2 linked regions of the Caballeronia sp. TF1N1 genome follow. Each later gene encodes a partner of the first gene's protein in a complex. Links are inferred from orthologs where the notes say so. Each region holds a gene or a part of one and is shown in the gene's direction. Other genes may lie near its edges. The genes, in order: hfq and katE.

The links.
Region 2: the proteins of hfq (region 1) and katE are in contact, whole or in part, in a crystal structure (PDB 3VU3), measured with the Escherichia coli proteins. The link is inferred for Caballeronia sp. TF1N1 from one-to-one orthologs.

What each region holds. Positions count from the first base shown.
Region 1 is NZ_CP084626.1:1,625,599-1,632,069, reverse strand. The notes cover bases 695-3,384. They hold hfq (RNA chaperone Hfq), read left to right. Parts: upstream 695-1,766; coding sequence 1,767-2,003; downstream 2,004-3,384. Other genes in these bases: hflX (GTPase HflX), read left to right, coding at 2,087-3,352; der (ribosome biogenesis GTPase Der), read left to right, coding at 695-1,617. In the rest of the region: more of der, read left to right, coding at 277-694; FtsH protease activity modulator HflK, read left to right, coding at 3,436-4,845; protease modulator HflC, read left to right, coding at 4,859-5,764; LDZ28_RS07550 (DUF2065 domain-containing protein), read left to right, coding at 5,819-6,004; LDZ28_RS07545 (ATP phosphoribosyltransferase regulatory subunit), read left to right, coding at 6,102-6,471. UniProt on the Escherichia coli protein: RNA chaperone that binds small regulatory RNA (sRNAs) and mRNAs to facilitate mRNA translational regulation in response to envelope stress, environmental stress and changes in metabolite concentrations.
Region 2 is NZ_CP084627.1:356,486-372,700, forward strand. What follows is about bases 1-2,942. They hold katE (catalase HPII), read left to right. Parts: upstream 1-376; coding sequence 377-2,509; downstream 2,510-2,942. Other genes in these bases: LDZ28_RS15665 (S10 family peptidase), read left to right, coding at 1-231; LDZ28_RS15675 (transporter substrate-binding domain-containing protein), read left to right, coding at 2,706-2,942. Outside these bases: more of LDZ28_RS15675, read left to right, coding at 2,943-5,924; LDZ28_RS15680 (hypothetical protein), read left to right, coding at 6,029-6,601; LDZ28_RS15685 (L,D-transpeptidase), read left to right, coding at 6,985-7,983; LDZ28_RS15690 (DMT family transporter), read right to left, coding at 7,987-8,862; phnS (2-aminoethylphosphonate ABC transporter substrate-binding protein), read left to right, coding at 9,036-10,106; 2-aminoethylphosphonate ABC transport system ATP-binding subunit PhnT, read left to right, coding at 10,123-11,187; phnU (2-aminoethylphosphonate ABC transporter permease subunit), read left to right, coding at 11,165-12,049; 2-aminoethylphosphonate ABC transport system, membrane component PhnV, read left to right, coding at 12,096-12,875; LDZ28_RS15715 (glycogen/starch/alpha-glucan phosphorylase), read left to right, coding at 13,473-15,926; LDZ28_RS15720 (DUF6232 family protein), read right to left, coding at 15,993-16,215.

The sequences.
Region 1 (6,471 bases):
CCCGGGAGCCTGCCAGCGGAACGCAAAACGCGCGGTGGGCTGCAAGAATCAAAGCGCGTCGCGCGAAGGCGGCGCGCCAAAACTGCCTCTGACGAGGCGCAGCGGCGTCCCAGCGCCGCAGGCTTGACACACTGACGCCGTGACGCGTCGCGCGTGCCGCAAGCCGAATCCATGCTAATTTTCGACAAGCGCAGCCGTGGCGCGGCATGAGCGGAACGAGAGGTCTCGTTCGCACGCCTCGTGTGCCGTCTTGCGTTCAACCTTGAACAACATCTGATGAAACCCGTGATTGCCCTCGTCGGGCGCCCCAATGTGGGGAAATCCACCTTATTCAACCGGCTGACGCGTTCGCGCGATGCACTCGTCGCCGATCTGCCCGGCCTCACCCGCGACCGCCATTACGGCGAAGGCCGCGTGGGCGGCGAGCGGCCGTATCTCGTCGTGGATACGGGCGGCTTCGAGCCGGTCGCGAAAGACGGCATCCTGCACGCAATGGCCCGGCAGACACGTCAGGCGGTGGAAGAGGCAGACATCGTCGTGTTCATCGTCGATGGACGCAACGGGCTCGCGCCGCAAGACAAGGCGATTGCCGACTATCTGCGCAAGACCGGCCGACCGCTTTTTCTCGTCGTGAACAAGGCCGAGGGCATGAAGTATTCGGCCGTCGCGTCCGACTTCTACGAACTCGGTCTCGGCGATCCGCGCGCGATCTCGGCTGCGCACGGCGACGGCGTTACCGAGATGATCAACGACGCGCTCGACATCGCATATGCCGGTCAGCCCGAGGAGAGCGAAGAAGAGAAGGCGCAGCACGGCGTGAAGATTGCCATCGTCGGACGTCCGAACGTTGGCAAGTCGACGCTCGTGAACGCATTGCTCGGCGAGGAGCGCGTGATCGCGTTCGACATGCCCGGCACCACGCGCGATTCGATCTATATTGATTTCGAGCGACAAGGCCGCAAATACACGCTTATCGACACGGCGGGCTTGCGTCGTCGCGGCAAGGTGTTCGAGGCCATCGAGAAGTTTTCGGTGGTGAAGACCTTGCAGTCAATTTCCGATGCCAACGTCGTGATCCTTTTGCTCGACGCCCAGCAAGACATCTCGGATCAGGACGCGCACATCGCGGGCTTCGTGGTCGAACAGGGCCGCGCGCTCGTGGTCGGCGTGAACAAGTGGGACGGTCTGGATTCGCATGTGCGCGAACGCACGAAGGCGGATCTCACCCGCAAGCTCAAGTTTTTGGACTTTGCTAAATTTCACTACGTCTCGGCGCTGGAGAAGAGCGGCATCAGCCCATTGATGAAGTCTGTCGATGAAGCCTACGCCGCCGCCATGGCCAAGTTGCCGACACCGAAGCTCACGCGCGCGCTCATCGACGCGGTGGAGTTTCAGCAGCCGCGCCGTCGCGGTCCGGTTCGTCCGAAGCTGCGTTATGCACACCAGGGTGGACAAAATCCGCCGATCATCGTGGTGCACGGCAATGCGCTCGACGCCATTACCGAGACTTATAAACGCTATCTGGAAGGGCGCTTCCGAGAAACTTTCGGATTGGTCGGGACGCCACTGCGCATAGAGTTCCGGTCGAGCCATAACCCATACGCGGACAAAGGCTGAAAGCCGCGTGAGTCAAGCGTTTCAGGCCGGTCGGCCATTTGGCCAGGCTGGTGCGGAAACGAAAATCAGCTATAGTGTAGCGATTGTCGGCGGATCTCTTTTTCTTCGCCGACAATACATCCAACCTGCAAAAAAACACGGAGTTTGCTATGAGCAACAAAGGGCAATTGTTACAAGACCCGTTTTTGAACGCGCTGCGTAAAGAGCACGTGCCGGTGTCGATCTATTTGGTCAACGGCATCAAGCTTCAAGGAAACATCGAATCGTTCGACCAGTATGTCGTGTTGCTCCGAAATACGGTCACACAGATGGTCTACAAGCACGCCATTTCCACCGTCGTGCCGGCCCGTCCGGTGAATTTCCACCCGGACGCTGAATCGTCCTAAACCTCGTCGCGACCGGCGCTGTTTTAAAAAAAAGCGAACATCAAACAATTCGCCGGTCGCTTCAAAAACCGAAAAATATCAATTTGATCAATGCAGCGCTCGTCGGCATCGACTTCGGCAAGATCGATTTCGAAGCCAGTCTGGAAGAACTCAGCCTGCTCGCACAAAGTGCAGGCGCCCATCCCGCCGTCACGCTAACCGGCCGCCGTTCGGCTCCGGACGCCAAGATGTTCATTGGCAGCGGCAAGGTTGAAGAACTGCGCCTTTCTTGCGAAGCGAACGACGTCGAACTCGTCATCTTCAATCACGCACTCGCGCCCGCGCAGCAGCGCAATCTCGAACTCGCGCTCGACCGCCGCGTGGTGGACCGCACGAGCCTCATCCTCGACATCTTTGCGCAGCGCGCCCGCAGCCACGAAGGCAAATTGCAGGTCGAACTCGCACAGCTGCAGTATCTGTCGACACGGCTCATTCGCGCGTGGACTCACCTGGAACGGCAAAAGGGCGGTATTGGCCTGCGCGGTCCGGGCGAAACGCAGCTCGAAACGGACCGCCGGCTGATCGGTGAGCGTATCAAGGCGCTCAAGACCCGGCTCGAGAAGTTGCGCCGTCAGCATGGTACGCAGCGTCGTCAGCGCACGCGTAATCGCACGATGTCGGTCTCCCTCGTCGGCTATACCAACGCCGGCAAGTCCACGCTGTTCAATGCGCTCACGAAGGCGCAGGCGTACGCCGCCGACCAGCTTTTCGCCACGCTCGACACAACCTCGCGTCGCGTCTATCTCGGCGAGGAAGCGGGGCACGTGGTGGTATCGGACACGGTCGGGTTCATCCGCGAATTGCCTCACCAGCTCGTCGCGGCCTTTCGCGCCACGCTCGAGGAAACCATCCACGCAGACTTGCTGCTGCATGTGGTCGATGCATCGAGCGCCGTGCGCCTCGATCAGATCGATCAGGTGAACGAGGTATTGCGCGGCATCGGCGCGGATTCCATCCGGCAGGTTCTCGTCTTCAACAAGATCGACGCGGTGCCTGAGCTGGCGGCCCGTGGCGAAGCGGTTGAAAGGGACGAGTATGGTAATATTTCGCGCGTCTTTTTGAGTGCACGCTCGGGCCAGGGGCTCGATGCGCTGCGCGCTGCCATCGCCGAAATCGCTGCTGCGGAAACGGACGAAAGCGAAGAGGCCTTACCGAGCGTGCTCGCTGAAATCGAAGCGCCGCAACTCGAGTCCGATGCAACGCAATCCCCGCTGTCCGGGTCAAACGAAACACACGACACGAACGCGCAGCCGGAAGACCACCGGCTGACCGAACAACGTGACCACAAGGTTTCCGAGCACGGTCACTGATCGGCTCGCGGAACTCCGGATTGCATCGCCCGGGCTTATCTGTCTGGATGTCTACCCCCGGCTGTCTAATGGTGAATCACCGAGTGAACGACTACAACGAGCGGACTAACAGGCAGCGCATGCATGCCGCCTTTTCGATCAACGATCCGCGCTGGGGGCGGGGCGAAGGCAACGGCGTGAAGAACGACTCGAAGCGTCCGCAAGACGGCAAGCGCCCGAACGGCAAGGACGAAGGCCCGCCCGATCTCGACGAGATGTGGCGCGACTTCAACCGTCGCATCGCCGGTCTGTTCGGACGCAAGCCCAACGGCGGCGCACCGCGCGAGAACGGCCGCGGCACGCGCATCGGGCTTGGCATCGTCATTGGCGTGCTGATCGCCATCTATCTCGGCAGCGGCGTGTTCGTCGTACAGGACGGTCACGTCGGCGTGGTATCGCAGTTCGGCAAATATCGGCAAACGGTGGCGCAAGGCATTCACTGGCGCCTGCCGTATCCGTTTCAGTCGCACGATATCGTCGACATCTCGCAGGTCCGCTCGGTCGAAGTGGGTCGCGGCACCGCGCTCGCGCAAGGCAACGTGCGCGATGCCTCGGTTCTGACGAACGACGCCGATATCGTCGACGTGCGCTTCGCCGTGCAATATCAGATCAAGTCGCCGACCGACTTCCTGTTCCGCAATCTCGATCCCGACCAGAGCGTCACGCAGGCGTCGCAGGCGGCAGTCCGCGAGATCGCCGGGTCCATCAGCACGGACGACATGCTCTACAAGGATCGCGAGGCGTTGCGCGCGCGTCTAACTGAATCTATCCAGCGCTCGCTCGATCTCTACCGCACCGGTTTGCAGGTGACGGGCGTGACCGTGCAAAGCGTGCAGGTGCCGACGCAAGTGCAGGCGGCATTCGAGGAAGCTTCGCGCGTGCGTCAGGACAACGAGCGCGCTCGCGACACCGCGCAAGCCTATGCCGATCAGCTGCTGCCGCGTGCGAAAGCCGACGCGGCGCGTCTCGTCGACGAAGCCACGGCCTACGGCAATCGCCAGGTAACCGAAGCACAGGGCGACGCCGAGCGCTTCAAGCAGGTCTACGAGCAATACTCGAAAGCGCCCGCGGTCGTTCGTCAACGCATGTACCTGGACACGATGCAGCAAATCTATTCGCGTACCACGAAGGTCTTCGTGGACAGCAAGGCAGGCAATAACGTGGTGTATCTGCCGCTGGACAAGCTCGTCGAGGCGAATCGTCAGCAGGTGAAAGAAGCCGATGCCGCCAGTGCCGCCGCAGCCGCAAGCGCGCCCGCTGGCGATGGCGCACAGGCGCGTGCGCCGGGCGTGGCGTCGTCGCCGGCCGTGTTGAGCGCGCCGGCCAACGGCGCGGCCAGCGCGACGACTGCAGCCAGTGCGGCCAGCGCGGCCAGTGCCGCAAGCAGTGCAAGCGACCCGTTGCGCTCCCGCGATGCTTTCCGCTCGCGCAATCGTCAAGACGACCTGCAATAAGGAGCGCGAGAACATGAATCGAATCATTGCGCTTGTGGTCGCTGTCGTGATCGTGCTGTTCATCGGTTCATCGATGATCTTCACGGTCGACGAACGGCATGCTGCCGTCGTGGCTTCCCACGGTGACGGCGAACCGAAACTCGACGGCCCGGGCCTGCATTTCAAGCTGCCCGCGCCGTTCCAGACGCTCACGCTCGTCGATACCCGCACGCTCACCATCGACGAAGCGGGCGCGGACCGCTTCGCCACGTCGGACAAGAACGACGTGCTGGTGAATACCGTCATCAAGTATCGCGTGGCCGATCCGCTCAAACTGTTCGAGAGCAACGAGAAGAACACGCAGACCGCGCAGGAGCGCATCGTCGGGCTCGCGCGCACGTCGCTCGCCAGTGCGTTCGCGAAGCGTTCGCTCACGGACGCGCTCGGCAGCCAGCAAACGCTCGCAAGCGAAGCGCAGAAGTCGGTGGAAGACGCGGCGGCGGCCTTCGGCGTGCAGCTCGTGGATTTACAGATGACGCGTATCGACTTTCCGTCCGTGGTAGCCGACTCCGTCTACAAACGCATGATCGCGGCGCGTCAGCAGGCCGCCGCCATCGAGCGCGCGAAGGGCACGGCGGACGCCGACAAGATCAAGGCGGACGCCCAGCGCGAACAACAGGCGATTCTCGCCGATGCATACAGTCAGGCACAGTCCATCAAGGGCGAAGGAGACAGCAAGGCGGCAGCCATAGCGGCGGACGCCTACGGACGCGATCCGCAGTTCTACCAGTTCTATCAGAGCCTCGAAGCGTATAAGAAGACCTTCAAGCCGGGCGACGTGATGGTGGTCGACCCGAGCAGCGATTTCTTCCGCTTCATGCGCGGCCCGAACGGCGGCAGCGCGGATGTTTCTTCCGCGGCTGCCACGGCCAAGCGCTGATCGTGCCCCGCGAAAGCGCGATCCGTTCGCGCTTTCGCCTTTCTCCCTTGGAACATGGCCGAGACGTTACTGCTCGCACTTGCGTTGATGCTGATCATCGAAGGAATGTTTCCCTTCGTTTTTCCGACCGCGTGGCGCGATACCTTTCGCCGCATCGCGGAGCGCCCGACGCATCACATCCGCATTGGCGGACTGATCGCGATGGTGCTCGGGCTCATCCTGCTGCTCATCGCAACGTGAGCACACCGTGATGCGCCAATTGGCCTATCTTGTTTAAATCCGTTCGTCAAAGCGCGCCGCGTCACGCCGCGCCGCGCGCCCCGTAGGAAACGTATCGATGTCCACCTGGTTACTTCCCGAGAATATCGCCGACGTCTTGCCGTCGGAAGCCCGCAAGATCGAAGAGTTGCGACGCCGTCTGCTCGATCGTTTCCGTTCATACGGTTACGAGCTCGTGATGCCGCCGATGCTCGAATATCTCGAATCGCTTCTGACGAGCGGCGGCAGCGATCTGAACCTGCGCACCTTCAAACTCGTCGATCAGATGTCCGGGCGCACGCTCGGCTTGCGCGCGGACATCACGCCGCAGGTCTCGCGCATCGACGCGCATCTCCTGAACCGGCATGGCGTGACGCGTCTGTGCTATGCGGGCAACGTGCTGCACACGCGTCCGCGCGGCCTGCACGCGACGCGCGAGCAGATTCAGA
Region 2 (16,215 bases), on another replicon or contig:
CTTCAGCAGATGCCGTTGATCAACAGCGTCGTCAGGCAGAATCTTTCCGCGGCGTTTTATCCATCGGGACATATGGTTTATCTCGACGGAGCATCGCGCACGCAACTGAAGGCGGATCTCGCGAAGATGTACAACGAGGCCACGTCGAACTATGCGGCCATGACGCGCATCATCTCCTTGCAGAAGGTAACGGCGGAGAAGGCATTGTCGCCAGCGAGTACCGGTGTCTGATAGTCACAAGCGGGCGAGGCTTCGGCTTCGCCCGTCGCGCCCCGCCGGGCGTCCCGCTGCAAGCGGAAACCCTATCTCCTTCGGGAACAAGGCTTGCGAATGGCCCGAAAGGCTAAAAGCAATCTTCCCCAAGGAGTCCCCTCAAATGGCAACAAAGAAGCAACCCACGAATAGCACCGCGCGTCCGCCTTCGCAGAGTCCGAACGCCGCGACCAACAAGAAGATCGAATCGCTCGAAGCCTTCCGCAGCGATGCAACGAATCAAGCCCTGACCACGAACCAGGGTGTAAAAGTCTCCGATAACCAGAACACGCTGCGCGTTGGAGCGCGCGGTCCGTCGCTGCTCGAAGACTTCATCATGCGTGAAAAAATCACGCACTTCGACCACGAGCGTATTCCGGAGCGCATTGTTCATGCGCGCGGTTCGGCGGCGCATGGCGTGTTCAAGGTGTACGAGTCGCAAGCCGAATTGACCAAGGCCGGTTTCCTGCAAGACCCGTCGAAAGAGACGCCGGTCTATGTGCGCTTCTCCACCGTGCAAGGCTCGCGCGGTTCCGCCGATACCGTGCGCGACGTGCGCGGCTTCGCGGTCAAGTTCTACACCGACGAAGGCAACTTCGATATGGTCGGCAACAACATGCCCGTGTTCTTCATCCAGGACGCGATCAAGTTTCCCGACTTCGTGCACGCCGTCAAACCGGAGCCGCATAACGAGATTCCGCAAGGCGCGTCGGCGCATGACACCTTCTGGGATTTCGTCTCGCTCGTGCCCGAGTCGGCGCATATGGTGATGTGGGCGATGTCCGACCGCGCCATTCCCAAGAGTCTGCGCACCATGGAAGGCTTCGGCATTCACACGTTCCGTTTCGTGAACGCGGAAGGCAAGGGGCGCTTCGTCAAGTTCCACTGGCGGCCGACCATCGGTTCGGCTTCGCTCCTGTGGGACGAAGCGCAGAAGATCGCGGGTAAGGATGCCGATTACCATCGCCGCGATTTGTGGGAAGCCATCGACAAGGGCAACTATCCCGAGTGGGAACTGGGCGTGCAGATTGTCGAGGAAGAGGACGAGCACAAGTTCGACTTCGATCTGCTCGATCCGACCAAGATCATTCCCGAGGAACTCGTGCCGCTCAAGATGATCGGCAAGATGACGCTCAACCGCAATCCCGACAACTTCTTCGCGGAAACCGAGCAGGTCGCGTTCTGTCCGGGACATATCGTGCCGGGCATCGACTTCACGAACGACCCGCTCCTGCAAGGACGTCTTTTCTCCTATACCGATACGCAGATCAGCCGTCTTGGCGGCCCGAACTTCCACGAGTTGCCGATCAACCGCCCGATCGCGCCGCTGCATAACGGTCAACGCGACGCGATGCATCGCCAGACCATCGACAAGGGTCAGGCTTCCTACGAGCCGAATTCGATCGATGGCGGCTGGCCGAAGGAAACGGCGCCGGCAGCATCGGGCGGCGGCTTCGAAACCTACACGGAACGCGTGGACGGCGAGAAGATTCGCGTGCGCAGCCCGTCGTTTGCCGACCATTTCTCGCAAGCAACGCTCTTCTGGAACAGCCAGACGCAGCCAGAGAAGGATCACATCGTCGGCGCGTATTCATTCGAGTTGAGCAAGGTAGAGCGCAAGTTCATTCGCGAACGCGAACTTGCTCTGCTTGCGAACATCGACGAGGTATTGGCCGCGCGCGTCGCGGAAAATCTCGGCATGCCCGCGCCCAAGAAAAACGCGAGCCCGGAGCAACTCGGCAAGTCGTCGGTGACGGAATCGCCGGCGCTGTCGATCATCGCCAAGGCCGTGCCGTCGATCAAGACGCGCAAGGTCGCGATTCTCGCCGCGAAGGGCGCGGATGCCGCGAGCATCAAGGCCGTCAAGGAAGCGCTCGCGGCGGGCGGCGCGCAAGCGCTTGTGATCTCGCCGACGCTCGGGTTCCCTGCCGAAGGTATCGAAGCGGACGCCACCATCCTCGGCATGCCGTCCATCATGTTCGACGGAATGATCATCGCGGACGGCAAGGCAAGCGCGAAGACGCTGTCCGAATCCGGCGACGCGCGTCACTTCGTGCTCGAATCGTTCAAGCATCTGAAAGCGATCGGCGCGATTGGCGACGGCGAGGATGTGCTTGCCGCATCGCATCTGCCTGGCGGCGATGAAGGCGTGGTCGTCGGCAGCGACGCGAAGACCGTGCTTAAGACCTTCATCGAAGCACTGGGCAAGCATCGCGTGTGGTCGCGCGCGCAGAAGGCGGAGTCGGTGCCCGCGTAATCGCCCGGCAGCACGCGTTTCGCGCCGTGCAACGCAGGGCGCGTGCGTGGGCGCGCCGGCGATAGGCGCGCCGGCGCGTTTTTGAGACACTGGCCGCACCGCTCGATTTCGGGGGTGCGGCTTGTTTCATTCTGCGATTCGTCGAGCTGACGGAACACGGCGACAGCGTTCGCGCCGTTTGCTGTGGACGCTTTGTGTGCTGCTCGGCTGGTGGCTCGGCGATGCCTTCGCGGCGCCGCCGCTGATCGTCGGCGCGGTGCCGGGCATGGTGCCGCCGCTCGAACTGGCCGTGTCCGGCGCGCCATCCGATTCGTCGGCGTTGCGCGGCATTTCGGTCGATGTTCTGAACGCCATTTCCGAGCCGCTCGGGATGACGCCGCAATGGCGCCTGTATCCGGATCGTCCCGCGATGCTGGCCGCGCTCGAACGCGGCGAGATCGACATGGCGACGAGTTCGGCGGGCTTCGATGCCGGTGCGCCGCTCGAACTGAGCCATTCGTATTTTCCGGTGAAACCGGTGTATTTCGCGCCGCTCGCGGCATATGCGCCGACGCATCGGCTCGCTTATGTCGACACGCAGATGGACCCCGCGCGGTTGCGTGCGGCGTATCCGTCCTTGCAGCCGGAGGCGTATCCGGATGTGCTCGCCGCCGCGCTGGCCGTCTCGCTCGGCCGTGCCGACGGCTTCGTCGGCGACGTGACGACCGCCGTGTATGTCATCAGTCATCTGGACTTGCCGAACATCGGCGCGCGCGGTTTTACACCGTTCGATGCAGACGGCTATCGCTTTGCTTTCGCAGCCAACCGGCCGGCCGCGCGCGCATTGCGTGAGCGTGTCGATGCCGCGCTGGCGCAGTTGCCGCCGAATTTCCTGCTGACAATGAACGCGCGCTGGTACGTTTCGATGACCGCGGTGACGCTGGATCGTCCGCTCGACTTGACACCCGAGCAGCGCGCGTGGATCAAGGCGCATCCAGTCGTGCATTACTCGATGTTTTCGCAAATTCCGCCGCTCATGTTCCGCAATTCGCACGGCGAACCTGCGGGTCTCGCCGCCGACCTGCTCGATGTGATCTCGCGGGGAACGGGCTTGCGCTTCGAAGCGCGAATGCGCGGTTCTTTGTCTCAGATTGCCGCCGACCTGACGAGCGGTAAGTCCATGTTCACGCCCTACGGCGTTTCCCCCGCATGGCAACCGGTGCCGCTCACGGCGTCCGTGCCGTTCGGCGAGAGCCTGGTCGGCATCGTCACGCGTGCGGGTCAGGCGCCCCTGCGCGATGAGACCGCGCTCGCGAACAAGCGGGTGGCGCTCCCGGCCGGGATTTCGGCCCTGGCGTTGAAGCGCGAATTCGTGCGGCATCTGCGCATCGTCGAGATGCCGTCATTCGACGAGCAGTTCAGCGCGGTCGTGAACGGCGATGCCGACGCGGCTTTGGTCGATCTGACGCTCGCGAATTACGCGGTCGCCAATCCTTACCGCGGCAAGCTCGTGGTGAGCGGCGTGCTCTCCGGCAAACCGCTCGAGCAAGGCTTTCTCGTCTTGCGCAATGAGCCGATCTTACTCGGCATCATCAACGACGCGATTGGCCATCTTCGCGCCTATCAACTCGAAGCACTGCGCGGGCGCTGGCGGCTTGGCGATCATCCTGAGACATTGTGGGAGCGCCGCCGTCCGCAAGTCGAGGTAGGCGCGCTGCTTGGCGGTGCGCTTGTTTTCGCGCTGATCGGCTGGGCGGTGTCACTGCGAACACAGATCATGCGCCGGATTGCCGCCGAGCAGGCAATGCGCGCGGCGAAGGAGGAAGCCGAAACGGCGAACCGCGCCAAGTCGACGTTCCTCGCCACCATGAGCCACGAAATCCGCACGCCGATGAATGCGGTGCTCGGCCTCATCGAACTGGAACTGCGCGCGCCCGGCGAACGCGCCGCGACCGAACGCGCGCTCGGCACGGCGCATCGCGCGGCGGCGGATTTGCTCGGCATGATCGACGATCTGCTCGACGTCGCGAAAATCGAAGCCGAGCGGCTGGTGCTCACGCCCGCTCCGCTCGAACTCGAAACGTGGATGACGAGCGTGGCCGCGATATACGAGCCCGCCGCGCGCGCCAAGGGCATCGCGTTGATCGTGCGCCGCGCGGATTCGGGCGAAGCCTGGTTGCTTGCCGACGGGCAGCGTTTGCGGCAGGTCGTCGGCAATCTGCTATCGAACGCGATCAAGTTCACGGATATCGGGGCGGTGACGCTCGACTACCGTGTAGACGCGCCACAGGGCGGCACGCGGGCGCTGACATTCGCGGTCGCGGACACGGGCGTGGGCATCGCGCCCGAGCGGCAAGGCGCGCTTTTCACGCCGTTCGTGCAGGCACACGATGGCGGCGCGCGCCGCTATTCGGGCACGGGCCTTGGCCTCACCATCTGCAAGCGGCTCGTCACGATGATGGGCGGCGAGATCACGCTCGAAAGCGAGCCGGGACGCGGCACACGCTTTACGGTCTGCGTGAGCTTGCCGGAGGCATCGTCGTCCGAAGCGGGACGCGCGCCGGAGCACGCATCGGTGGCTCCGACCGGTGCGACGCTCGCGGGCTTGCGGGTACTCGTCGTCGACGATCATCCGGCGAACCGGATCGTGCTCGAAGGGCAGATCAGGCTGCTCGGCGGCGCGCCGCAACTGGCCGTCGACGGCCGCAGCGCGCTCATCCGCTATCGCGGCGATCCATCCGCGTTCGATGTGATTCTCACCGATTGCTCGATGCCCGAAATGAGCGGCGAGGAACTCGCGCAGGCGATCCGCGGGGACGAAAGCGCGCGCGTGCAAAAGGCGCGGCCGTTGCCTGTCGTCGGCCTCACGGCGAACGCGCAACCGGAGGCGGCGCGACGCGCGGTCGCGGCAGGCATGACGATGTGCCTCGTGAAGCCCATCTCGCTCGACGGCCTGCGCGATGCGCTCGTCGCGGCGACCGAAGGTGTAGCGCGGCGAAGCGGGCCGGTGCGGGAGAAAGCGGCAGAAGTCTTCGACAGCGCGCTTGTCGCGAGTTACGGCGATCAGGCCGCGACGCTCGCCGGCACCCTCAAATCCGCGCATGCGCAAGACCTGATCGACGCCGAGACCGCGTTCGATGCTTGCGACCACGCGCTCTTGCGCGACATCGCGCATCGCATGAAAGGGGCGGCGTCGCTGGTCGGCGCCGTGCGCTTCACCGATGCATGCGTCGCCTTGCAGCTCGTATGCGATCGCGCCATCGACGAAGACCGCAACGGCGAGGACGACGCCAGCATCGCGGTCGCTTACGGCTCCTTTCATGCCGAGGCGCTTGCGCTCGGCCGCGCGCTCGACGCCGCGCTTGCGTCTTCGAGTGCGGCGAGTGCGGCGCAGACCTTGCCGCACGCATCCACGGATCGGCTCGCGGACTTTTGAGCCACAGCGCGATGCACGCCTTTGGTGTGTTCTAATGCGATTGTTCAATATCTCAAAAATAAGCGGCGTCGCATTGGCCGCATGATGAATTGCACTTCCGAGGCATGGATCGAAGGGATATACCCATCTTCAAGCGACGCTTCGCGCGTCACGCTTATGCGACCGCTGCCGCTCGTCCCGCGCGCGCGGCGTTTGGCGCGCTCCTGATCACGCTCAATGGCGCGCTCATGGTGTGGCCTGCAAGCTCGCGGGCGCAGCGTCCCGATTGGCTCGATCCGCATGTCACGCAGTCGACCATCGTCGAGACGATCTGCGTGCCGGGTTATGTCGATCGCGTGCTGCCGTCGTTCGAGACGCAGATGCGCCAGAAAGAAAAACTGCTCAAGCAACGTGGCATCGATGCTTCGTTCGCATCCGAATATGCGCTGGATCATCGCATGCCCGTATTGCTCGGCGGCTTGCCCAATGCGCCCGCGAATCTCGATCTGCGCCGCTGGGAAGGCCGTGCCGGACAGCGCCGCAAGGAGCGGCTCGCGGTCTATCTCAAACGCTGTGTCTGCACCGGCGACATGACACTGAAGGATGCGCAGTCGACCATGTCCGGCGACTGGCCCAACCGCTATCCGAATCTGTCCAGCATGACGTGCGGCGCGTTCTCGGGCCCATCGACGGAATGAACTTTGCTGCGCCAGATGCAACGAACGAAGCCGGTGCGCGTCTTTGCGTGCATCGGTTCTTGAATGTTCGGGGCTGGGCGATCGATATGGATTGCCAGGCTTGAGTCTGGTCAGGCAAGGCGGATCAATCAATGCATCTGGCAGGGAATAGAGAAACAGCATTTGGCGCGAGAGCAATCGTCGTTGGAGTGGCTGCCGCGCTTGTGGCGTATGCGGGGGCGGTGGGCGCGCAGCAGGCGCGTCTTGCGTCAGAGTCCGCTTCGGCATCTTCTTCGAATGGAAGTGCGCCGTCGGGTTTGCAGCGAAGCACATCGCCTGCGAACGTGCTCCAGGGGCACGTTACGTCGACGCCCGCATCGCCGCCGTTGATTCCAGGCGCAAGCGTGCCATTGAGTGCAAGCGCGCCTGAACGCGCATTGCCCGGCATGCCGGTGCCGATGAAGCCGCAAGTTGCTTCGGGAGCTTCGGAGGCGTCGGCGGCCTCTGCTGCATCGGCTGCATCGACCGTGGAACCGGCATCGGCCGCGAGTGCCGCATCGGAGGCCGAGGCGCCCGAAGTCCCGCTGCCGCCCGAACCGCCCGAGCCCAACTTGGCGCAACGCCATGACCTGCCGCCCGCCGGAGCCTTCGCCATGCGACAGACTTTCGCGAAAGAGGTAAACCGGCGTCTCAGCGTTTCCCAAGCGGATCAGCAGGCCTACGGTCGCGTATTGCAGCATGCGCTCGATGAAAGCGGACATGGCGATCTCGCCAATGAGTTCGTCGTGCTGGTCGATCGCAGCGCGAACGTGCAGGCGCTCATGCTTTTCTTCCGCGCGAAACCGGCCGATGCCTGGTCGCTGATCGGCGCATCGCCGGTATCGACAGGACGGCCGGGCACTTACGATCACTTCGTCACGCCGCTCGGCGTGTTTCAGCACGTGCCGGGCAACATGGATTTTCGCGCGGAAGGCACGCTCAACGAGTTCAAGATTCGCGGATACGGCGCGCGCGACATGCGCATCTACGACTTCGGCTGGGCCGATGGCGAGCGCGGCTGGGGCAAGGGCGGCATCTCGCCGATGCGCTTCCAGATGCACGCCACCGATCCGCAGAAACTCGAACCGCTTCTCGGCATGCGCCATTCGAAAGGCTGCGTGCGCATACCGTCGACGCTCAATACTTTCTTCGATCATCGCGGCATCCTCGACGCGCAATACGAAGCCCGTGCCGCCGAAGGAGGGTCGATGTGGATACTCAAGTCCACGCGTAACGCGACGCCCTGGGCGGGTCACTTTCTGGTCGTCGTCGATACGGCGAGAAAGGCGCGTCCGGCATGGTCGCCGGGTCCGGGGAAGGCGGTGCGTGCGAACATCCCGGCGGGCGCCGATACGGCCGATTGACGGTTATCTCGCCCGCGCCAGCGATACGCCCACGAGCGCCGCCCCGAACCCCGCGATTTGCACCAGCCCGAGCGTTTCGCCAAACGCCAGATAGCCTTCGATCGCGGCAAGCGGCGGCGCGAGAAACAGCAGCGCGGTGGCACGCGAGGCATCGCCACGGCGGACCATCCACACGAAAAGCGTGGTCGCGGCACCCGAGAGCATCACGATGCCCCATCCAAGCGAAACCCAAGTCGTCGCCGAAGCAATGAAGCGATGTTCCCCAAGCGCGAAAATCAGCAGTAACGCGACGAGCGCGGCGCCCGCATTCTGCAGCGCGCTCGCGCTGCGGATATCGGCGCGTGCCAGCGAGCTCTTCTGATACAGCGTGCCCGCGGTAATCGCCAGGACGGCGAGCAGCGCCGCCATGACGACGAGCCACGAAGGCGCGGCTCCGTGTGTCGATGACGCATGACCCGTCATCACCTTCGGCGCAAGCACGAGCGCCACGCCAGTGAGCCCCAGCACGAGGCCGCTCCATGCGCGCGGCGACAGACGTTCGCCGAAGAAGCGCGCGGCAAACGCAGCGGTCAGAAGCGGTTGCAACGCGCCGAGCAGCGCCATGATGCCCGCAGTCAGCCCCTGTGCGACGGCCCAATAACCCGCGCCCAGATAAACGCCTTGCAGCAGCGCGCCTGCAAGCAGATGCCGTAGAACATCGGCGCCTTTCGGCCAGCTTGCCCGGCTTGCGAGCGCCACGACGACAAACAGCAACGCCGTGCCGCAGAAGCGCGCGAACAGGTACACGTTCGGATCGACGTAAGGGGTAATCGCGCGCGCGACGATAAAGCCTGTCGACCAGAGTAGGACGAAGACCGGCGCGGCCAGCAAGGAGAGCATCGTCAATCAGGCGTTTGGCGGAAAGGCCGAAGTATGCGGATGTGCGTGCACCGCGTCTTGTCCAATCCTGCACCGCTTACGGCATTCACGTGTCTGTCACACGGCTCTGCAATGCTTCGACACCAGCGCAGCACCCGAGCCGCGTCACCTTATCTCATCGGATCAATCACGAAATGACTCGCGACCTTCGCCTCGCACGCACGATGCTGCCGGCCATCGCCGCCTTGATGGCGTTTGCAACCTCGCCGGCACACGCAGCCGATGCCGTCGTCCTCTACACGGCGGACGGCCTCGAAAATCTCTACAAGGACGTGCTCCCGGCTTTCGAGAAGAAGGAAGGCGTCAAGGTCAATATCGTCACGGCGGGCAGCGGCGAAGTGGTGAACCGCGCGAGCGTCGAGAAAGATTCGCCCAAGGCGGACGTGCTCGTGACCTTGCCGCCGTTCATCCAGCAAGCATCGCAGAGCGGCCTGCTGCAGCCGTACCAGAGTGTGAACTACAAGAACGTGCCGGCTATCGCCAAGGCGAACGACGGCGCGTGGGCCACCTTCGTCAACAACTACTTTTCTTTCGCCATCAATCCGGAAGTCACGAAGAGCGCGCCGAAGACCTTCGCCGATCTCTTGCATCCGAACTACTCGGGCAAGATCGCATATTCGAATCCGGCGACGGCGGGCGACGGCATGGCGGTCATCATCCTGACGTCGGCCCTGATGGGCGAAGACAAAGCGTTCGATTATCTGAAGTCGCTCGAACGAAGCGCGAAGTTCCATACCAAGGGCACGGGTTATCTCGATGTGCTGCTCTCGCGTAACGAGATCGCCTTCGCCAATGGCGACCTGCAAATGGATCTCGACGATGCCGCGAACGGCGGTCTGTCCATCAAGCCGCTTTTCCTGTCGCATCAGAACGGCGACGCGCCCACCACGTTCCAGTTGCCGTATGCAATCGGTCTCATCAAGAGCGGGCCGAATCAGGCAGCGGGCAAGAAGCTGATCGACTATCTGATGTCCGCGGAAGTGCAGTCGAAAGTGCCGGACATCTACGGCATTCCGGCGCGCACCGATGTCGCGCTCGGCGGCAAGAACGGCGAAGCGGTGAAGCAGGCAATTGCCGGCGTGAAGCTGATTCCGGTGGACTGGAACGAAGTCATGCAGAAGAAGGCTGGCTGGACCGAGCGCTGGAAGAATGAAGTGATCGGCCAGTCGGGCAAGGAGACCGAGGTCGTGAAGCCGAAGTCCTGACGTGAATACGTTTGCTCTGAGCTCGTCCGGAAATGCGCTCGCTCATGAACACGAAGCGCGATCCGGCGTGCATATCGAAGGACTCACGGTGCGCTTCGGCGCGCGCACCGTGCTCGATCAACTATCGCTGCACATCGAACGTGGCGAGTTTCTGACGGTACTCGGCAGAAGCGGCTGCGGCAAAACCACGCTGTTGCGCTTCATCGCCGGATTCATTCAGCCCGATGCCTTCGCGGGCGCGCTTTTTATCGCAGGCCGCGAACTCACGCACGTGCCGCCGCATCAACGTAATCTCGGCTTGCTATTCCAGAGCTATGCGCTCTTTCCGCATCTTTCCGTATTCGATAACGTCGCCTTCGGCCTGCGCGCGCGCAAGCTGAAGACGGGCGAGATCGCGCGCCGCGTCGCCAATGCGCTCAAACTCGTGCAACTCGCCGATGCCGGCCACGTCATGCCCGCGCAACTCTCGGGCGGTATGCAGCAGCGTGTGGCGCTTGCCCGCGCGCTCGTCATCGAGCCGGATGTGCTCTTGCTCGACGAACCGCTTTCGGCGCTCGATGCCAACCTCCGCGCGTCCGTGCGCAGCGAGCTGAAGGCGTTGCACGAGCGCTTGCCGAATCTGACTATCGTTTGTGTGACGCACGATCAGGACGATGCGCTCGTGCTGTCCGACCGCACGCTTCTTATGCGCGATGGCCGTATCGCGCAACTCGGTTCGCCGCGCGAGTTGTACGACGCGCCGAACGACGGCTTCGTCGCGCGCTATCTCGGTGCCGCGAATCTGCTGCCGCCGCGCGTGGTGTATCCCGTCGGCGACGCGCGCCACGACGAACGCGAGCGGCTTGCGTGCATTCGGCCGGAGCGCTTCTCCATCGTGCCGCTCGGCGATGGGCCGTTGCACGGCACGATTGCATCGGTCGAATGGTATGGCGCGTCGCTCTCGATTTCCGTCTCGCTCGATGCGTGGCCCAACGAGCCCGTACTCGTTTCGACGCAGCGCGGCCACACGCGCATGCCGGAAAAGGGCGCGCGCGTTTCCCTGACCTTCGAGGCTGACGATGTCGTCCTTGTCCATCCCTAAAGAGGCCGCCGGGCGAGCGCAGGACGGCCAGGCGACAATCGCCGCGCGGCGCGGCAAGAAGGTGCAATGGCAGTTGTGGTTCATCCTCGTGTTCGTGCTGGGGCCGCTCGTCGTCTATCCGCTCTCGCGCCTTGCCATGTTGAGCGTGACCGGGCCGCACGGCTTCACGCTGCACGCCTACACCGCGTTCTTCGGCAATCCGGAGACGCGCGGCGTGATCGGCACGACGCTCGGCATCCTCTTCGCAAGCGCAAGTCTCGCGTCATTGCTTGGCGTCGCGCTCGCGTCGATGCTGTTCTTTCGGCCGTTTCCCGGCGCGAAGCTCGTCACGCGTTTCCTCGAGTTGTTCGTGGCGTTCCCTTCGTTCCTCGTGGCATTCACGCTGATTTTTCTTTATGGCTCGCAGGGTTCGGTGAGCATCGGCTTGCAACGGCTTTTTTCGCTCGATACCCCGCCGCTCGATTTCCTCTTCGGCATCGGCGGCGTGATTCTCGCGGAGGTCGTGTTCTATGCGCCGTTCGTGGTGCGCCCGACGCTCGCTTCATACGCCATGCTCGACATGCGTCTCGTCGAGGCCGCGAAAAGTCTCGGCGCGGGCGGCTGGATGGTCGCGACCAAGGTCGTGTTGCCGCTTGCGTGGCCGGGAATCGCGGCGGGCACCATCTTGTGCTTCCTCCTGACGCTCAACGAGTTCGGCATTCTGCTCGTCTTGGGCAGCGCGCATCTCATCACCTTGCCAATTGCCATTTACAGCGCGGCGACCGTCGATCTCGACTTGCCGACCGCAGCGGCGGGATCGGTCGTGATGTTGCTGATGTCGCTCTCGCTCTATGCGCTTTATCGACGCTTGCAAAGACGCTGACATGCAGCTTTCGACCTCGTTCAAACCTGGAAAGCCAGTCTCGCTGATGCGCGCGCTCGTTGCGTTCCTGGCTGCGCTCGTGTGCTTCTGGCTCTTCGTGTTGCCGGTGGTCGTGGTGGCGTTGTCGAGCGTTGCGTCGCACTGGTCGGGCACGATCTTCCCCGATGGCTTCAGCACGCGCTGGTTCGGGCGCCTCGGCTCCAGCGATTTCGACGCGCTGACGACGAGCCTTGGCGTCGGCTTCGGCGTCGCGATCCTCGGCACCGCGCTGGGATTGTGGCTTGCGTTGGCACTGGAGGGCCGTGACCGGCGCGGCCTGGGCGCATTCGTCGATGCCATTGCAATGATGCCGAACGGCGTACCGAGCGTGGTGTTGGGCCTTGCGGTACTGATTGCGTATCACAAGCGTCCGCTGGACCTGTCCGGCTCGGCGGCGATCGTCGTCATGGTGCAACTCGCGCTGGTCTTGCCATTTTGTTACCGCTGCGCGGCGGCTGCATTGCGACCGGAATTGACGACCTTGCGCGAGGCCGCCGCGAGCCTTGGCGCGCCGCCGCGCATGGTGTTGTGGCGCGTGGTGTTACCGCAACTCGTCCCGGCGATAAGAGCGAGCCTGGCGTTGGGATTCGCGCTATCGCTCGGCGAATTGGGCGCGACATTGACGGTGTATCCGCCGGGCTTCGCGACCGTGCCGATAGTCGTGGTGGGGCAGGTTAATCGAGGGTATTACTTGCCGGCATCGGCGCTATCGCTGATATTGCTGGCGGCGTCGCTGGCGGCGCTGTTGTTGATAGCGGTCCGCGCACCAAGACGAATCGATAGATGAAAACGCTACGGAAGCCGAAGCAAAGCCCAATGAAGAATTTGCTGGGCGCATCCAACGGCCGCGCGTCGCACTAAGCCGGAAGCACCAAGCGTTACACCAGTCAGACAATCTGCGAGACCAGCGAGTCCCATGAGCGCCAGGAACGGCGATTGAGCAAGGCCGACACTTAGGCGCGTGCCGGCGTAGAACTCAGTCCTGACCACGCGCCCGATCAGCGGGCAGGATGAAGGCTGCTTTCCTCGGTGACTTTCATTGCAGCAACAAAGGAAGCTACCCCCGCCGGGGAGGCGGCTACTGAACAAGACTGCAAGAGGAGATAGCAAATTCCCCGTCGCAGGGGCGGCGACGACTGATTGAAACCGCAGGCCAAGAATGCAAATTCCCCGAACCGGCAAGATCAACCGCCCACGGAAAATCAGGCGTGAGCGACCCACCGCATGTCATACCAAAAAAAATAAAACTGGCGTAACCTGCACCTTCAGGCCACGACCGCAACCCGCGCGAACAGGGAGCCAGGCAAGCCGCAGGCCAAAAAAGCACTGAACTCCCACCACGCTTTCGCTGTCGTTGCATATGTTGCAAATACCGGAGGTTTCGATGACATCCGTCGATCTGGAATTCGACCAGCTCAACAGCAGTGTCGATGCGCTACGGCGCTCCATCTCGAATCGCCTGATGTACGGCGTCGGCAAGGACGCGGTTACCGCGCAGCCGCGCGACTGGCTCAATGCCGTGGAGCTCGCCGTGCGCGACCGCCTCGTCGCACGCTGGATGCGCACCACACGGCAACAATACGAACAGGACGTGAAGCGCGTCTATTACTTGTCGATGGAATTTCTCATCGGCAGAACCTTCACCAACGCGCTGCTTGCCCTCGGCATTCATGACGAAGTCCGCGAAGCGTTATCGGGCCTCGGCATCGATCTCGCCTCGCTCGAAGACCTCGAACCGGATGCCGCGCTTGGCAACGGCGGCCTTGGCCGGCTCGCAGCCTGTTTCCTCGATTCGATGGCGACGGTCGGCGTGCCCGGTTTCGGCTACGGCATTCGCTACGAGTACGGGATGTTCCGGCAGACCATCGTCGATGGCAATCAGGTCGAAATGCCCGATTACTGGCTGCGCGCGGGCAACCCGTGGGAGTTTCCGCGCCCCGAGGTGACGTACACGGTGCACTTCGGCGGGCGCACGGTGCAGCACGACGATCGTACCGACTGGATCGATACCGAGCACGTCAACGCGATGGCCTACGACACGGTCATTCCCGGCTACGCCACCACCGCGACGAATACGCTGCGCCTGTGGTCGGCGCGCGCCACCGACGAGTTCGATCTATCCGCGTTCAATCAGGGCGACTATCGGCGCGCGGTCGAAGCGAAGAACACGTCGGAGCACGTCTCGCGCTTGCTGTACCCGGATGACTCGACGCAAGCCGGCCGCGAATTGCGTCTGCGTCAGGAATATTTCTTCGTCTCCGCGACGATGCAGGATCTGATCCGCCGCTATCAGCGCACGCATACGCATTTCGGGCGTCTCGCGGAAAAGGTCGCGGTGCATCTGAACGACACGCACCCCGTGCTCGCCATCCCCGAACTCATGCGCCTGCTCGTGGATCGTCACGGCGTGCCGTGGGACAAGGCGTGGAAGCTGATTCAGCAGATGTTCTCCTACACGAATCACACGTTGATGCCCGAAGCGCTCGAAACGTGGGATGTCGAAATGTTGTCGCGTCTGTTGCCGCGGCATCTGGAGATCATCTTCGAGATCAACGCGCAGTTCCTGAAGCAAGTGACCGAGAAGTTCGGCCGCGACGTGGAACTGATCCGCCGCATTTCGCTCGTCGATGAATACGGCCAGCGGCGCGTGCGGATGGCGCATCTGGCGATCGTCGCAAGTCACAAGGTGAATGGCGTCTCGAAGCTGCACTCGCAACTGATGACGCAAAACATTTTCGCCGACTTCGCGCGCATGTACCCGGAGCGCTTCACCAATGTGACGAACGGCATTACGCCGCGTCGCTGGCTCGCGCAAGCGAGTCCGTCGCTGTCATCGCTCATCGACAAGCGGCTTGGACCGCGCTGGCGCAGCGACTTGTTCGAACTCGGCCGGCTGCGCGAATGGCGCGACGACCCCGAGTTCCAGAAGGCGTTTCAGGACGCGAAGTTCGCCAACAAGCTGCGCCTCGTCGAGCGCGCCAAACGCGAAGCCAACGCGATCATCAATCCCGAAGCGCTGTTCGACTTGCAGGTGAAGCGCATCCACGAATACAAGCGGCAGTTGCTCAACATCTTGTATACGATCGTGCGCTACAACCGTATTCGCGAGAATCCCGAGCAGGACTGGACGCCGCGTGTGGTCATGTTCGCGGGCAAGGCGGCTTCGGCCTACAAGATGGCGAAGAGCATCATCAAGCTCATCAACGACGTCGCGAAGAAGATCAACGCGGACCCGCTCGTCGGCGACAGGCTCAAGGTAGGCTTCGTCCCGAACTACGGCGTGAGCGTGGCGGAGCTCATCATTCCCGCCGCGAACTTATCGCAGCAGATTTCGATGGCTGGCACCGAGGCATCGGGCACCGGCAACATGAAGCTTGCGTTGAACGGCGCGCTGACCATCGGCACGCTGGATGGCGCGAACATCGAAATTTGCGACGCGGTGGGCCGCGAAAACATCTTCATCTTCGGCAACACGACCGACGAGATCGAAACGCTGCGGGCGGCGGGCTACAGGCCACGGCAAATCTACGAGGACAATCCGGAGCTCAAGGTGGCGCTGGACCAGATTCGCCTCGGGCACTTCTCGCCGGAAGAGCCGCACCGTTTCTACGACATCTTTCATACGCTCGTGGATTGGGGCGATCACTACATGGTGCTCGCGGACTTCGACAGCTTCGACAAGACGCAAACCGAGGTCGATCTCAAGTACCGAGACAAGGAAGCGTGGACGAAGAGCGCGATCGAGAACGTCGCCGGAATGGGGATATTCTCATCAGATCGGACCATCGCGGAATATGCCCGCGATATCTGGCACGTCGAGCCGCTGAACCTGACTTGACGATGGCTTGAACTGAAGTAAGTGCCGCGCGCGGGTACGTCCCGCGCGTGTTCTTTTGTAGCGGCGTCAGGCTTGCGGCTTTGCGGCCGCTGTCTGCGCGTGTTTCGCGACCGCGTCGCCGACCAGCGCGGCCACGCGATCCGCAAATTCCTCGTCCTTCGTGATGATGACTTCGCGCTCGCCTTCGGGCGTTGCGACCATCAATTGATAGATCACGTCCTGCGTGATCCACGACAGATAGCCGACCACGGCCACCATGATGCCTAGCACGAGCGCCGGCCCCGAACCC